One region of the Pantoea sp. AS142 genome, then DNA from elsewhere that is predicted to be linked to it. Evidence: riboswitches for the same ligand, from Rfam matches in the RefSeq annotation. Region 1 holds a riboswitch; the other holds the start of a gene.
The links. Region 1 has a riboswitch for fluoride ahead of WFO64_RS22280 (DHHA2 domain-containing protein). Riboswitches for the same ligand answer to the same signal wherever they lie in the genome.

Region 1 (7,023 bases):
CTGGCTGCCGGGAAAGTCAGAAAGGTGATGAAGGGCTACGTCACCCCCCGTAATGCACTTTTCTCTCCGGACGGTAAGGCCATATTTCTTTCTGACAGCAGTCTCGGCGTAGTCAAAAAAATCAGCACCGGGACGCTTGACGTGGCGGCCACGCTGCCGCTGGGGCCCGGGGCATTCGGCACGGCCATAAGTCGTGACGGTCAGCGACTGTATGTGAATAACGAGGCCGCCAGCACGCTCTCGGTGTATGACCTTACACATGACCGGCCCATTGCAGTTGTGACGGGTTTTGCCCAGCCCCGTCAGGGCATTAAAATCAGCCCGGACGGCAAAACCGTCTACGTCACCAACTTTAAGGGCGATAAAATTACCCTGGTTGATGCCGTGACGGGCGACATTCGCGGCGAGATAACCGGCTTCAGCAAGCTGCGCGCCATTTCTGTCAGCGCAGACGGCCGCACACTGTACGCGGCTAACAGCGGCAGCAACACAATCGCCGTGGTTGACACGCAAAAGCACGTCATTACGGCAACCATTCCCGTGGGTCAGGACCCTTACGGTGCCGCGCTGACGCCGGATAACCGCTATGTTTACAGCGGCAACCTTGGCGACAACAGCCTCTCCGTTATTGATACCGCCGCCGGTAAGGTGGTGTCCACCGTCACCGGACTGGATGCGCCCCGTCAGGCGATTGTCTTCAACAAGGACGGTACCCGCGCGTGGGTGCTGAATAAAGACCTCAGCATTGCGGTGGTTGACCTGAAAAAGAACCGTGTCATGGCCACGATTAAAAGCCCGCCGCAGACCTGACGCGAAACCTCCCTTACTCCAGCGCAGTGACGATCCTTCGCAAAGTGGGGTGGTTAATCACTTTTATAGATTTATTTTAGCTAAATAACCTGTTTTAAAGATTTACTCTGACATGCCTATAATCTTTCTGTCTACTCAGGAGATTCCGGCATGAACGATAAAATATTCACCCTGCATAACGGTGCGCGTCCGCTGAGCGCGCTGAGCAGCCCGAAAGAGGCCATACGACAGTTCACGCCTAACTGGTTCGCCGCGACCATGGGGACCGGCATCCTGTCGCTGTCTCTGGCGCAGTTCCCCTGGCAGGTTCCGGGATTGCGCCTTGTCGCCGAGGGGCTCTGGATGTTTAACATCCTCCTGTTCAGCGTCTTTGCCGTGATGTATCTGGCCCGCTGGGTGATGTACTTCGGAGAGGCAAAGCGCATTTTCGGCCATTCAACCGTGTCCATGTTCTTCGGCACCATCCCGATGGGCATGGCGACCATCATCAATGGCCTGCTGGCGTTCGGTCTTCCGCGCTGGGGCGCAGACGTTATTCAGGTGGCACACGCCCTGTGGTGGCTGGACGTGGCGATGTCGCTGCTGTGCGGCGTGTGCATTCCCTACATGATGTTTACCCGGCAGCAGCACAGTATTGACCAGATGACTGCCGTCTGGTTACTGCCGGTCGTGGCAGCCGAGGTCGCGGCGGTCAGCGGCGGCCTGCTGGCGCCGCACATTGCTGCCCCACACGCGCAGCTCGGCATCATTATTACCAGCTACGTGCTGTGGGCGTACTCCGTGCCGGTGGCGCTGAGCATCCTCGCCATTCTGCTGCTGCGTATGGCGCTGCACAAGCTACCGCACGAAAGCATGGCGGCCTCAAGCTGGCTGGCGCTGGGTCCGATTGGCACCGGCTCGCTCGGCATGCTGGTCATCGGCGGAGATGCGCCCGGGGTGTTTGCCGCGGCGGGCATGCCGGAAATCGGTCACATCGCGCAGGGCGTGGGGTTCGTTGCCGGCATTCTCTTCTGGGGCTGCGGCCTGTGGTGGATGCTGCTGGCCACGCTGATAACCGTGCGATACTTCCGTGAAGGCATCCCGTTCAACCTTGGATGGTGGGGCTTTACCTTCCCGCTGGGCGTGTACACCGTGGCCACGCTCAAGCTGTCTACCCTGATTGACCTCGCATTCTTTAAAGGCTTCGGTGCGCTTCTTGTCGTCATACTGGCGGCCATGTGGCTGCTTGTCGCGGTGAAAACAGTGCGTGGGGCATGGAGCGGTAAACTGTTTGTTTCTCCCTGTCTGGCAGGCCTGGATCGGAAGCCGTGAGTGAAACCAGCACATCGATGCAGGACTCGTTTTTACGCGAGGAATGCCTCGCGGCAGTCACCGCGCCGCATGTGGCCGCGCTGAATCGCTGGGTCAGCGGCCAGCGTCAGGCCGGTGCAGAACTGCCGTGGTTTGATCCGGCTGACGGCGGGGTTAGGGCCGGACTGCTCGTCCTGCTGCAGTCGCCGGCGCGCAGCAGCCCGTCACCGCGGTTTGTGTCGCGTGATAACCCGGGGCCGGCCCAGCAGAACCTTGGGCGGTTTCTGGCGGAAGCCGGTATTTCGCGTCAGGACAGCGTGCTGTGGAATACGGTGCCCTGGGTCAGTCACGGGCTGCAGAAACGGCCGTCAGCGGCGGACATCCGCAGAGGCTGCGCCTTGCTTGAGGACGTGCTGGCGTATCTGCCCGCGCTGCGCGTGGTGGTGCTGGCCGGTGCCGTAGCGGCTCAGGCCCGCGGGACGGTCAATCATCTGTACCCCGGCGTCCCCGTGTTGACGATGCCGCACCCCAGTCCGCTTTCGCTCTGCACGAGTCCGGCGGTGACGGAAAACATTCGCCGGGTACTCTGCGAGGCACGGGCTGCGCTGGCAGGCTGAGGGCGCCAGCAGAATAATACTGACAGGTTTTGCAACCGGCTCTATACTCATATGACAAGGTGATGGCGTTCCACCTTTCCCAACCGCTCCGTTCCGGAGCTGATGACGCCTGATGCGACTCTTGATTTTCAGGAGGTGCGTCAGGCCGTCCTTACTTTCTTCCCGGCCTGCGTACTTCCCTCTTCGGGGAGAGACCTGTGATACACGTTTTTGGCCACATCAATCCTGACAGCGACGCCATCTGCACGGCCTTCGTCACCGCGCACTGGCTGACCGGGCGCGGCATGGACGCCCGCGCATGGCGTCTTGGCGAAGCTAACCGCGAAACCCATTTTATCTTTGACACCGCCGGACTCACGCTGCCGCCACGGCTTGATATTCCGCTACAGGATGAACGGGTCTGGCTGGTCGATTTCACCGAGCCGGCGCAGGGACCTGACGACCTGCTCCGGAGCAACATCGTGGGGATCACTGACCACCACCGGCTGGGCGGACTGATAACGCAACTGCCGCCGGAGGTACACATACGCCCGCTTGGCAGCAGCGCCACGCTGCTGTGGCTGCTTATGAACGCTGAAGCGCGACGCACGCTGCCCCCGACGCTTGCCATTCTTCTGCTGGGTGCACTCCTGAGCGACACCGTGAATCTTCGCTCGCCCACCACGACCGAAGACGATATCCGTTCGGCTACCGAGCTGGGCGTACTGTCCGGCGTAAACCGCAGAGCCTTCGCCCGTGACCTCCTTACGGCAAAAACTGACGTCAGCGGCCTCAGCGCACAGCTGCTGCTGGACAGGGACCTCAAGGCCTTCGTCATTGCCGGCACTGACGTGCGCATCGCCCAGATTGAGGTCAGCTCCCCGTCACAGGTTGCCACCGTGATGGACGACCTGCTCGCTGCCCTGGCGTATCTGGCAGACCAGTCGGGTGCTGGTTTGGCGGTGCTGATGCTGACCGACATCCGGGCCGGGTTTTCAACGCTTTATTTCGCCGGGCGGGAGAGCGTTAACGCGGCCTCCTGCTCCGTACCGGGTATGCTCAGCCGCAAAAAACAGCTTCTGCCGTGGCTTGAGTCCCGCCTCAACCAGAACGGGAGTTCATTATGACCTGCTACACCCATGCATTGATACTTGTGAACGATAAAGACGACGGCACCCTCCTGCTGAAGCGGGCGGTCGCGCTGGCGCAGCCGCTCGGCATGAAAATCACCCTGGCCCACATCAGCGACGACTACCGGGAAATGAACTACGTGTCCGACAGCCTGATGGACGACGTCGTGTCGGAAGAGGTGCTGAAATCCAAAGCGTTTATGAGCGAGCTGGCGGCCTCCGTGCCTGAGACGGTAGACATGCGGGAGCTGGTGACCATGCGCCGCTTTGAGGACGTGGAGAAGTGCATCGCTGAGCTGGGCGTGGACCTCGTGCTTGCCGGGCACCGAAACCGCTTTATGGGAATGCTGACGTCCCGCTCGGCGGAATACATTAACCACCTCACGGTGGATGTGCTTATCACTCACCTGAATGACTGAACCGGGAGAAACTCTATGCGCTTTACACTGGATAACGTGACCGCCCGTGAAATTCTTGACTCTCGCGGCAACCCCACCGTTGAAGTCGAAGCCCGGACCGTGGACGGAATGATGGCGCGGGCCTCGGTGCCTTCCGGGGCCAGCACCGGCTCGCGCGAGGCCGCTGAGCGCCGCGACGGCGACGTACACCGTTTTGGCGGTAAAGGCGTACTGGATGCTGTCAGGACGGTTAATACGGAAATCTGCGAAGCCTTGCGCGGCAGGGACGTGCGCGAGCAGCGTCAGCTGGATAACATCATGCTGGCGCTGGACGGTACGCAGAGCAAGAGTCGGCTGGGTGCCAATGCCATTCTGGGCGTGTCGCTGGCGGTTGCCCGGCTGGCGGCACAGGCCTCGCACGAGCCGCTCTGGCGCTACCTGGGGGGCCTGCAGGCGAACCTGCTGCCCGTACCGTGCATGAACATTATCAACGGCGGCGTGCACGCCCGCGGTCAGGGCGCGGACTTTCAGGAGTTCATGATAGCGCCACACGGGGCACCCACGCTGCGCGAGGCCGTGCGTCAGGGCAGCGAGGTCTACCAGGCGCTGCGCCAGATCCTGCTGGACAAGAACCTGTCCGCGGCAGTCGGCGACGAAGGCGGTTTTGCGCCCGCCGTATCGTCGAACCGCGACCCGCTGGCGTTTATCGTGCAGGCCATTGAGAAGGCGGGGTACAGGCCCGGAGAAGACATCAGCATCTGCATGGACCCTGCCTCAAGTGAGTTTTTCGCAGACGGAAAATATCATCTGCGCACGGAGGGCAGTGCGCTGAGCGCGGCGGAAATGACGGCGTACTACGGCGAGCTGATGGACCAGTTTCCCGTCATTCTGCTGGAAGACGGCCTGGCAGAAGATGACTGGTCGGGCTGGAAGCATCTGCACCAGCAGCTTGCGGGCAGGGCCGAGCTGGTTGGTGACGACCTGTTTGTCACCAACGTGAAGTACATCCAGCGCGGCATTGACGAAAACCTCGCCAGCGCCGCATTGATTAAACTCAATCAGATAGGCTCGCTTAGCGAAACGCTGGACGCCGTGGCGCTCTGCCAGCGGCACGGGTGGGGCGCGTTTATGTCCCACCGCAGTGGGGAAACGACGGACACATTTCTTGCCGACCTCACGGTAGCCCTGCGCGCGGGACACCTGAAAACCGGTGCGCCGTGCCGCGGCGAACGCGTGGAAAAGTACAACCAGCTGATGCGCATTGAGCAGGCGCTGGGTGAGGACGCTCACTATGCGGGGCTTCATGCGTTTGTGCGCCGCACGTAACAGATCCACCGGACGGCCAGCGGCCGGCACAGGAGCACAGTCTTTGGCACCTTCAACGCTGATTCTCCTGCGCCATGGCGAAAGCCAGTGGAACCGGGAAAACCGTTTTACCGGATGGACAGACGTGCCGCTGACGGACCGGGGGCGGCAGGAGGCTGACCGGGCCGGTGACGTGCTGCGGGACGCGGGCCTGCTGCCCGATCGGGTCTTCACCTCGGTGATGACGCGCTGTGTTCACACGGTCTGGCGGGTGCTGGACCGTCTTGGCCGCAGCTGGACGCCCGTGGACAAACACTGGCGGCTGAACGAGCGGCACTACGGTGCGCTGCAGGGGCTGAACAAGGAAGCGGCTGCCCGGATGATGGGTGCAGAGACCGTCCGGCTCTGGCGCAAAAGCTTCAGCGGCATTCCCCCCGCGGACGCAGGGGCTCCGGCGCAGCTGCGTCGGGACCCGCGCTACAGCCGCGTTGCGCTGGCCGACCTGCCTGCGACGGAAAGCCTGGAAATGACGCTGCGTCGCGTCATGCCCTACTGGCAGCACGCCGTGATGCCGCAGATACTCTGCGGAAGTACCGTTCTGGTCGTGGCGCACGGCAACACGCTGCGCGCCCTGGCCGCCTTCCTGGACGGCATGCCACACGACAGCTTGGCACAGTTGCATATCCCGACCGGCGTGCCGGCCGTATACCAGATGGATGCGGCCGCACAGGTCGTTTCCCGTTATGTTCTGAATATAAAAAAATAAAAGGAGTGAACGTGAATCAGCTTTTTGCTGTCATCACCGGCGGTGCTTTAGGGTGTGTTATCCGCTGGCAGCTGGGCGCGCGCCTGAACGCGCTTTTTCCGGACCTGCCGCCGGGGACGCTGCTGGTCAACCTGCTGGGAGGGTTTATCATCGGAGCGGCGCTGGCGTATTTTCTGCGCCATCCCGGCCTCGATCCGGCCTGGCGGCTGCTCATTACCACCGGGCTGTGTGGCGGAATGACGACCTTCTCCACGTTCTCGGCTGAGGTTTTTGCCCTGCTGCAGTCCGGCAGCTATGCCTGGGCAGCCGCCTCGGTGCTGATACACGTGCTGGGTTCGCTGGCCATGACGGCGGCCGGATTTTATATCATGACGCTGTGTGGTTAACCCGAGGGAGACCTTAGTGCAGTGACCGCTGCACTGAGGTATATTGTTCAGAAGCGCTCTCTGCAGGCCAGACCTGACAGGGTTTACGCTTGTAATGCTTCCCGTACACCTGAGGCGCTGCTGTGAAAGAATTTCAGGCCTGCCTGTTCTGGTAAAGGTCCCAGCGATTGCCGTAGATGTCCTCAAATACGACAACCATTCCGTATTCTTCCTCCCGTGGCTCCTGAAAGAAGTGGACGCCTTTTGCCTTCATAGCATTGTAGTCGCGCCAGAAGTCGTCGGTCTGCAGGAACAGAAAAACCCGTCCGCCGCACTGATTGCCGATAAAGCCTTCCTGCCGGT
Region 2 (7,023 bases), on a different contig from region 1:
GGCGTGAAACTGTCGGGCGGTCAGCGTCAGCGTGTGGCGATTGCCCGCGTGCTGCTGAAGGATGCGCCGATTCTGATCATGGATGAGGCCACCTCGGCACTCGACTCTGAAGTGGAAGCCGCCATTCAGGAGAGCCTGGAGTCACTGATGCAGGGTAAAACCGTTATCGCTATTGCACACCGCCTGTCGACCATCGCGAAGATGGATCGACTGGTGGTGCTGGATAAAGGCGGTATTGCTGAGATGGGCAGTCATCACGAGCTGCTGACGAAAAACGGTCTCTATGCCCGGTTGTGGCAGCATCAGACCGGCGGGTTTGTCGGCATCGATTAATCGCCACGCCGATAGGGTAAGGCGTCGCGCGCTTCTTCCGCCCAGCCGCGTACGCCCTCCCGCTCCTGCACCAGAAAATCGGCCACCGCATCGCGCAAGCCAGGATGCAGCAGGTAGTGCCAGGAGTGAGTAATCTGCGGCTCAAAGCCGCGCACCAGCTTGTGCTCGCCCTGCGCCCCCGCATCAAACCGCGTCAGCCCTTCATCGAGGGCGAAATCCATCCCCTGATAGAAACAGGTTTCGAAGTGCAGCCGGTCAAACTCCGCCAGACAGCCCCAGTAGCGACCATAGAGCGAGTGGCTGTCCCGCAGATAAAAGGCCATCGCCGCCGGTTGCTGCTGCAGGCGGGCGATCACCACCACAATATTCTGCGGCATGCGTTCCGCCAGCAGACTGAAGAAATCGCGCGTCAGATAAGGCCGCTGACCGCGTACCGCATAGGTGTTGGCATAGCAGGTGTAGACAAAATCCCACTGATCTTCGCGCAGCTGATCACCGCGATAGCGGTCAAACACAAAGCCACTCTGCGCCACCTGCTCTCGCTCTTTACGCAGCTGTTTGCGTTTGCGCGACATCAGCGACTCCAGGAAATCCTGAAAATCGCGGTAGCCACGGTTATGCCAGTGATACTGACAACCAAGCCGTGAGAGCCAGTCAGGCTGAGCGGCCAGCAGCTGGTTTGCCTGCGCATCGGTAAAGTTGATGTGCGCGCCGCTTAAGCCCTGCTGCAACAGGCTATCCGGCAGGGCCGACAGCAACTGCGCGGCAGCAGCGGTTTCCCCCAGCAGGCGCGCGCCGCTGACCGGACTGAAGGGAATCGCCCCCAGCCATTTCGGGTAGTAGCGGATCCCGGCACGCTGGCTGGCATCCGCCCAGGCGTGATCAAAGACATACTCGCCCTGAGAATGATATTTCTGGTAGCCCGGCAGCGCAGCGCGGGTCACGCCATTTTCTCGCCACAGCAGATGATCAGGCTGCCAGCCCGATTGGGGCCGCACGCTGCCGCTCTCCTCTAAGGTGAGAAGAAAGGCGTGGCGCAAAAATGGCTGGTCATCAGGCAACAGCGCATCCCACTCGGCGGCCGGGATCGCCGCCAGTGACGTCAGGTGAATCAGTGACATGAAATACTCCAGGCAACGTCGGGCTGAGATTCAGTCAAGCAGGTTTTACGTGCCAGCGAAAGGGTAAAGGCACGCAAAGTGAAGGCTGCATCGCCTGGCCTCAGTTTCTCTACTGCGACGTTATCCCCACAGGACTTCGCCATGGGTCGACTCGATTGTGACCGGATGTTTGTCACGGTGCTGGAAACCTTTGACACACCACCGCTTGGCCTGCTTGCGGTTTATTCGCCCGCCCGCCATTGGGCACACCGGGCGCGCCTGCTCATCGACTTTCTGGTGACCCACTTTACCCGCTTTCCGCCCCTGTAATTTCTTCCATAATGGAAGAAAAGATTATCTTTCTGACCGCATTATCAGCCGTTTAGTCATCAGTTAAGCTCCTCATGAAATTAAAAGAGGAGTGCCGCGCTGTTAATTGAAGGCAAGTGGAGTAGTGACTGGCATCCTGTACAGGCTACGGATAAACAGGGCGGCTTTGTCCGCCAGACATCCGGTTTTCGACACGTTATCAGCAGCGATGGCTCCACTGAATTTGCTGGCGAACCTGATCGCTACCATCTCTATGTGGCGCTGATCTGCCCGTGGGCATCACGTGCGTTGATCGCTCGTAAACTCAAAGAGCTGGAATCGCTGATTGGTGTGACGGTCGTTGAACCACAACCCGGTGCCCAGGGCTGGCGCTTCGGCAATTTCCCAGGCGCACAGCAGGATCCGCTGAATAATGCGCAATACCTCCATGAAATCTATACCCGCGCCGCGCCCGATTATACGGGCCGGGCCACCGTGCCAGTATTGTGGGACAAGAAAACCAGCACTATCGTCAGCAACGAGTCCGCTGATATTGTGCGCATGTTTAACAACGGCTTTGGCGATCTGGCCGATAACTGCATCGACCTCTACCCCGCCACGCTGCGCACCGAGATTGCCGCGCTGAATGAGAGCCTCTATCCGCGTTTGAATAACGGTGTCTATCGCGCCGGGTTCGCGACTACATCGATCAGCTATCAGCAGGCATTTAATGATGTCTTCAGCCAGCTCGACGAACTGGAAGCCCTGCTCAGCGATGGTCGCACCTTCCTGCTGGGGGAACGGCTGACTGAAACGGATATTCGCCTGTTCGTGCCCCTGATTCGCTTTGACGTCGCCTATCATGGCCTGTTCACATGCAATCTGCGCCGGATACGCGACTATACGTTGCTGAATCGCTATCTTAAAAGCATGTTGTCCGTTTCCGGCGTGCGGGAGGCGGTCAGCATCGATCATATCAAACAGGGTTACTACTCGATCAAGGCGCTAAACCCGAACGGGATCGTTCCGGCTGGCCCGGATCTGAGTGAGTACGGTTTTTAAGGGCATAAGCTAAAGGAGCAATGATGGCAAAAGCACTGGTAATTTTTCTGCATGGCGTGGGCAGTAACGGCGACGATCTGGCACCGATTGGCCGTCACTGGGCGACGCTGTTGCCGGATGTGATTTTTGCCTCACCCAATGCGCCCGAACGTTTTGCCGCAGGCTTTGGCTATCAGTGGTTCAGCCTGACAGAGGTGACGCCAGAGAACCGGCCAGGTCGGGTGCGGGCGGCACGGGCCGCGTTTGACGCGACCCTGAGCGAAATCGTCGCCCGGCACGGCTTCGGCGACCGCTGGCAGGATGTGGTGCTGGTCGGCTTTTCACAGGGGTCGATCATGGCGCTGGATGCGCTGGCGTCTGGCCGTTATCCGCTGGCAGGCGTGGTCGCCTTTTCCGGTCGTCTGGCGATTGACGGTGAACTGACACCGCAACCCCATCTGCCCGCGCTGCTGATCCACGGCCAGGCCGATGAGGTGATCCCGTGGCAGGAGAGCGACTCTGCTGCGGCACGGCTCAGAGCCGCGGCGGTGCCGGTCGAGGCGCGATTTGAACCCGCCACCGGCCATACTATCTCCGCCCAGGGCGCCATGCACGCCGCCGCGTTTATCGCGCAGTGCTTACAGGATTAACCCCAGTAGCGGTTTAATGCCTGCCAGGCACGATGGGCTGCTACATCGGGCGGCAGGCGTTTCAGCGCATCATTAAAGACTTCGATTCCCACCGGCCCCTGATAGCCCGCGCTTTTGAGCTTATCGACAAAGCGTTTAATGTCGATAATGCCATCGCCGGGCAGCAGACGCTGGTGCTTCGCCATCGCCATCAGGCTTTGCTTATCCTGCCCGGGAATGGCGGCCATATCACACAGCTGCACTTCATAGATGCGATCGGCGGGAATGCCGTCCAGCTGCGAGGCGTCGCCCCCCAGCGCGCAGATATGGAAAAGATCGACCACCAGCCCGATATTGGGCTGGTCGAGCCGCTGCAATCGCTGCCACGCCAGCGGCAGTGTGTTGTCCACGCTGCACCAGGCCATCGGCTCATACATAATGCGCATATTGTAGCGCGCGGCTTCAGACGCCATCCAGCGCAGGTCATCATCAATCTGGTCAGCGCAGCAATCCTCACGGGTGCTGGCCGGCGCCTGAATGGTGTCGCAGCCCAGAGCCTGAGCTATCTGAATAAACTGACGCAGCTCTTCGCGCTTCTGTCCGCGCAGCGCGCTGGGGGCGCCGGTGAAATCGCGCAGCACCTGGAGATTGGTAAAGCCGGACCCCTGCCGGGCGGCAATCTCAGCGAGCGCCGCCGCACCGCCCTCGCACGCCTCGACATCCTCGCGCCAGATTTCCACCTGCCCGAAACCGGCGTCGCGCGCCGCCTGGAGCTTCTGGCCGGGTTCACCGTTTAACAACACCAGGTTAAGGAATGTGGGGTTGGTTCGCATTGTTCGGCTCCTTAATCGTCCGGAATAATCGGTGACGTTCAGCTTCGCTGCCCGCAGATGCGGAATCTGCGGGCGTAAAAGCTGGAACAGTATTTCCCTCATTAGGGTGACGACAGGCGCCGGTCAGCCCAGCAGCGTAACCAGCGCGAAACCAGCAAACGCCATCAGCAGCGAGCCGATCACATGCACCAGCGCGCTGACCATCGCCCAGAGGTACTTCCCTGATTGTAGCAACACCATTAATTCCGCCGTGAAAGAGGAGAACGTGGTCAGGCCGCCACACAGTCCGGTGACGATCAGCAGTTTCCAGATCGGGTCGATGTCGGGATGGCGGACAAACCAGGCCATCGCACCGCCGATTACCAGACCGCCGATCAGATTCACCAGCAGCGTGCCTGGCGGCAGATTGGGAAAGAGCGCATTAAAGCGCATCGCGAAGAGCCAGCGCAGTACACAGCCGGCAGAGCCGCCGATCATCACAGCCAGTAACGGTTTAAACATCTCTTGCTCCTGATTACAGAGTAATGCCGGGCTGAGGGGGGAAAGGCAGAGATAAACTGCGCCTGACGCCCTGGATCCCGCGAAAGGATTGAGTGTCAGGCGTCATCAGCCGGTGTTAAACCCACCGGCGGTTGGGAAAGGTGGCACGCCATCACCTTGAGCCAGTGATAATACGATGCCCGTTTCAGGCTGGCAATAGTGCGCATGTGGCGGCTGAACAGCTTGACGCCCCTGCGGCTGGCGGGGTAATGCTGATGGTTTACAGTCTGTTGCGGAGATCCTATGCGTACTCTGATTTTTGATACTGATATTGGCGTGGATGACGCCTTTGCGCTGGCTTATGCGGCACGGACGCAGCATCTGCTGGGGATTACCACGGTTTTTGGCAACGTGGCGGTGGGTCAGGCGGTAAAAAATGCCCGGCTGTTTTGTGAGAAAATGGCGATAAGCGCTGAGGTCTATAGCGGCTGTTCACGGCCGCTGGCGCTGGCACCGTCTGCGCCTGCCAGGCTGCACGGTGAAGATGGACTGGGCGATGCGTTTGATAATGCCTGCAGCGATCAGGCACCGGGCGCGGTGCAGTTTATTATCGACAGCGTGCGGGCGCAGCCGCATCAAATCACCCTGGTGGCAATGGGTCCGCTGACCAATATCGCCAGTGCCATTAATCAGGCGCCGGATATTATTCCGCTGCTGAAAGAACTGGTGATCATGGGCGGTGCATTTGGCACCGATGGCCACAGTGGTAACGTGACGCCATTCAGCGAATTTAATATCTGGAAAGATCCGCACGCCGCTGATCAGGTTCTCGCCTCGGCGCTGAACGTGGTAGTGATCCCGCTGGATGTGACACACAAGGTACTGATCAGCGGCGATGAAGTTCAGCGTCTGAATCAGCCGGTGCTGAGCGCCATCTGTCGCCCATACCTGGCTTACAGCCTGGCGAAAGAGGGATTCGACGGTATGGCGCTGCACGACACCCTGGCGGTAGCGTGGCTCACCTTGCCACAGGCGTTTACCCTGATCAAAAGCCCCTTGCGGGTGATCACTGAAGGGATCGCCTGCGGTCAGACGGTGCGCAGGCTGAGCGCGCTGGCATCACGCCAGGATCCCTTTTCCGGTCTGTCCACACAGCGCATTGCGCTTGGCGTGGATGCTGACGCGGTGCGGGCGCACTTCTTCCAGGCCCTCACCGCGCCCTGAACCACGCTATCTGGCCGCGTCGGTCGGCAGCATCCCGAACTTCGCCCGCGTTATCTTCGCCTCGTTTGCGCCAGTCATGACCGGCTGGGCGCTCGACACCACCCAATCCTTCAGCCTGCCGCTGATGAAGTGTGCCTGCGTGACGCTGGCTGGCGCACTCGGCTACCCGCAGTTGGTGCGCCAGCCGATCACCGACGACGAATAATCAACGCTGACGGGTATGGCGGCTACGTCAGCGCCGTCAGAGTGACACCGTGTTTCGCACCGTAACGCTGAATACCCGCCATGACCTTCTCCGCGCTCAGCGCGGGTGGGGGCGGCAACAACGGCGTACGCTCACGCAGCGCCGAGTCGAAGCGGGCAAAAGTGGCGAAATCGCGCGGGAACCGTTCTTCATCCACCCCCATGAATACACCCTCATCACGGGCATGGGAGAGCAGCGCCCGCCAGCGATCAATCTCTGCCAGCCCGATACTGTCGGTGCCGTGAGAAAAGAGCATCATGTCGATGTTACGGAACGGCGGCTGTTTTTCGAGGAAGCGTTGCAGTGCCGCAGCCGAAGATTCGCTACTGAAGCTCAGCCAGAACGGAATCGCCTGCTGCTGCTGGGTGCACCACGGATCCATCAGCAGGAAACTGTCCACCGTCAGCCGGGTCGGTAAAATGCCCGCGGCCAGATACCAGTCACGGTAGATTTCCGCCACCACATAACTCATCGCTTCCGGGTCTTCGTAGCGAATGTCCATCAGCTTCCAGTTCTGCGCCGCGGCCAGCTTTTTCAGCGGCGGGATCAGATAGCCATCCAGTCCCCACTCCGCTTCCGGCACCCGGTCGGTAATCGCCGGCGGTGTCCAGCGCTCACGATCGACACCATAGCGTGCCAGATATTCCGCCACGCGCGGGCCGCCCTGCATGAACTCTTTTTCGCTGGCCCCGCCTGGTGCGCCAAACTGAAAGAACGAACGCTCGCTGGTGCGCGTCACCGGCCACTGTTGGGTGCAGTGATTGATAAACAGCGTGGAACCCGCAGGCAGACTCCCCATCAGAAATTCGTTGAAGGCCAGAGGCAGTTCG

Region 2: it holds a riboswitch for fluoride, as region 1 does, so the genes downstream of both, crcB (fluoride efflux transporter CrcB) here and WFO64_RS22280 (DHHA2 domain-containing protein) in region 1, are expected to answer to the same signal.

Annotation. Positions count from the first base shown of each region.
Region 1 is NZ_JBBCMO010000021.1:3,504-10,526, reverse strand. Features, by position in the region: gene WFO64_RS22295 (YncE family protein) at 1-810, shown strand, start outside; gene WFO64_RS22290 (TDT family transporter) at 961-2,121, shown strand; gene WFO64_RS22285 (uracil-DNA glycosylase) at 2,118-2,717, shown strand; fluoride riboswitch at 2,767-2,836, shown strand; gene WFO64_RS22280 (DHHA2 domain-containing protein) at 2,915-3,823, shown strand; gene WFO64_RS22275 (universal stress protein) at 3,820-4,245, shown strand; gene eno (phosphopyruvate hydratase) at 4,261-5,550, shown strand; gene WFO64_RS22265 (2,3-bisphosphoglycerate-dependent phosphoglycerate mutase) at 5,594-6,295, shown strand; gene crcB (fluoride efflux transporter CrcB) at 6,307-6,681, shown strand; gene WFO64_RS22255 (VOC family protein) at 6,815-7,023, opposite strand, start outside.
Region 2 is NZ_JBBCMO010000006.1:31,284-38,306, reverse strand. Features, by position in the region: gene WFO64_RS12530 (ABC transporter ATP-binding protein) at 1-333, shown strand, start outside; gene WFO64_RS12525 (GNAT family N-acetyltransferase) at 330-1,454, opposite strand; gene WFO64_RS12520 (hypothetical protein) at 1,596-1,763, shown strand; gene WFO64_RS12515 (glutathione S-transferase family protein) at 1,863-2,804, shown strand; gene WFO64_RS12510 (alpha/beta hydrolase) at 2,828-3,433, shown strand; gene WFO64_RS12505 (sugar phosphate isomerase/epimerase family protein) at 3,430-4,245, opposite strand; gene crcB (fluoride efflux transporter CrcB) at 4,369-4,746, opposite strand; fluoride riboswitch at 4,836-4,911, opposite strand; gene WFO64_RS12495 (nucleoside hydrolase) at 5,029-5,949, shown strand; gene WFO64_RS12490 (hypothetical protein) at 5,900-6,154, shown strand; gene WFO64_RS12485 (hypothetical protein) at 6,177-7,023, opposite strand, start outside.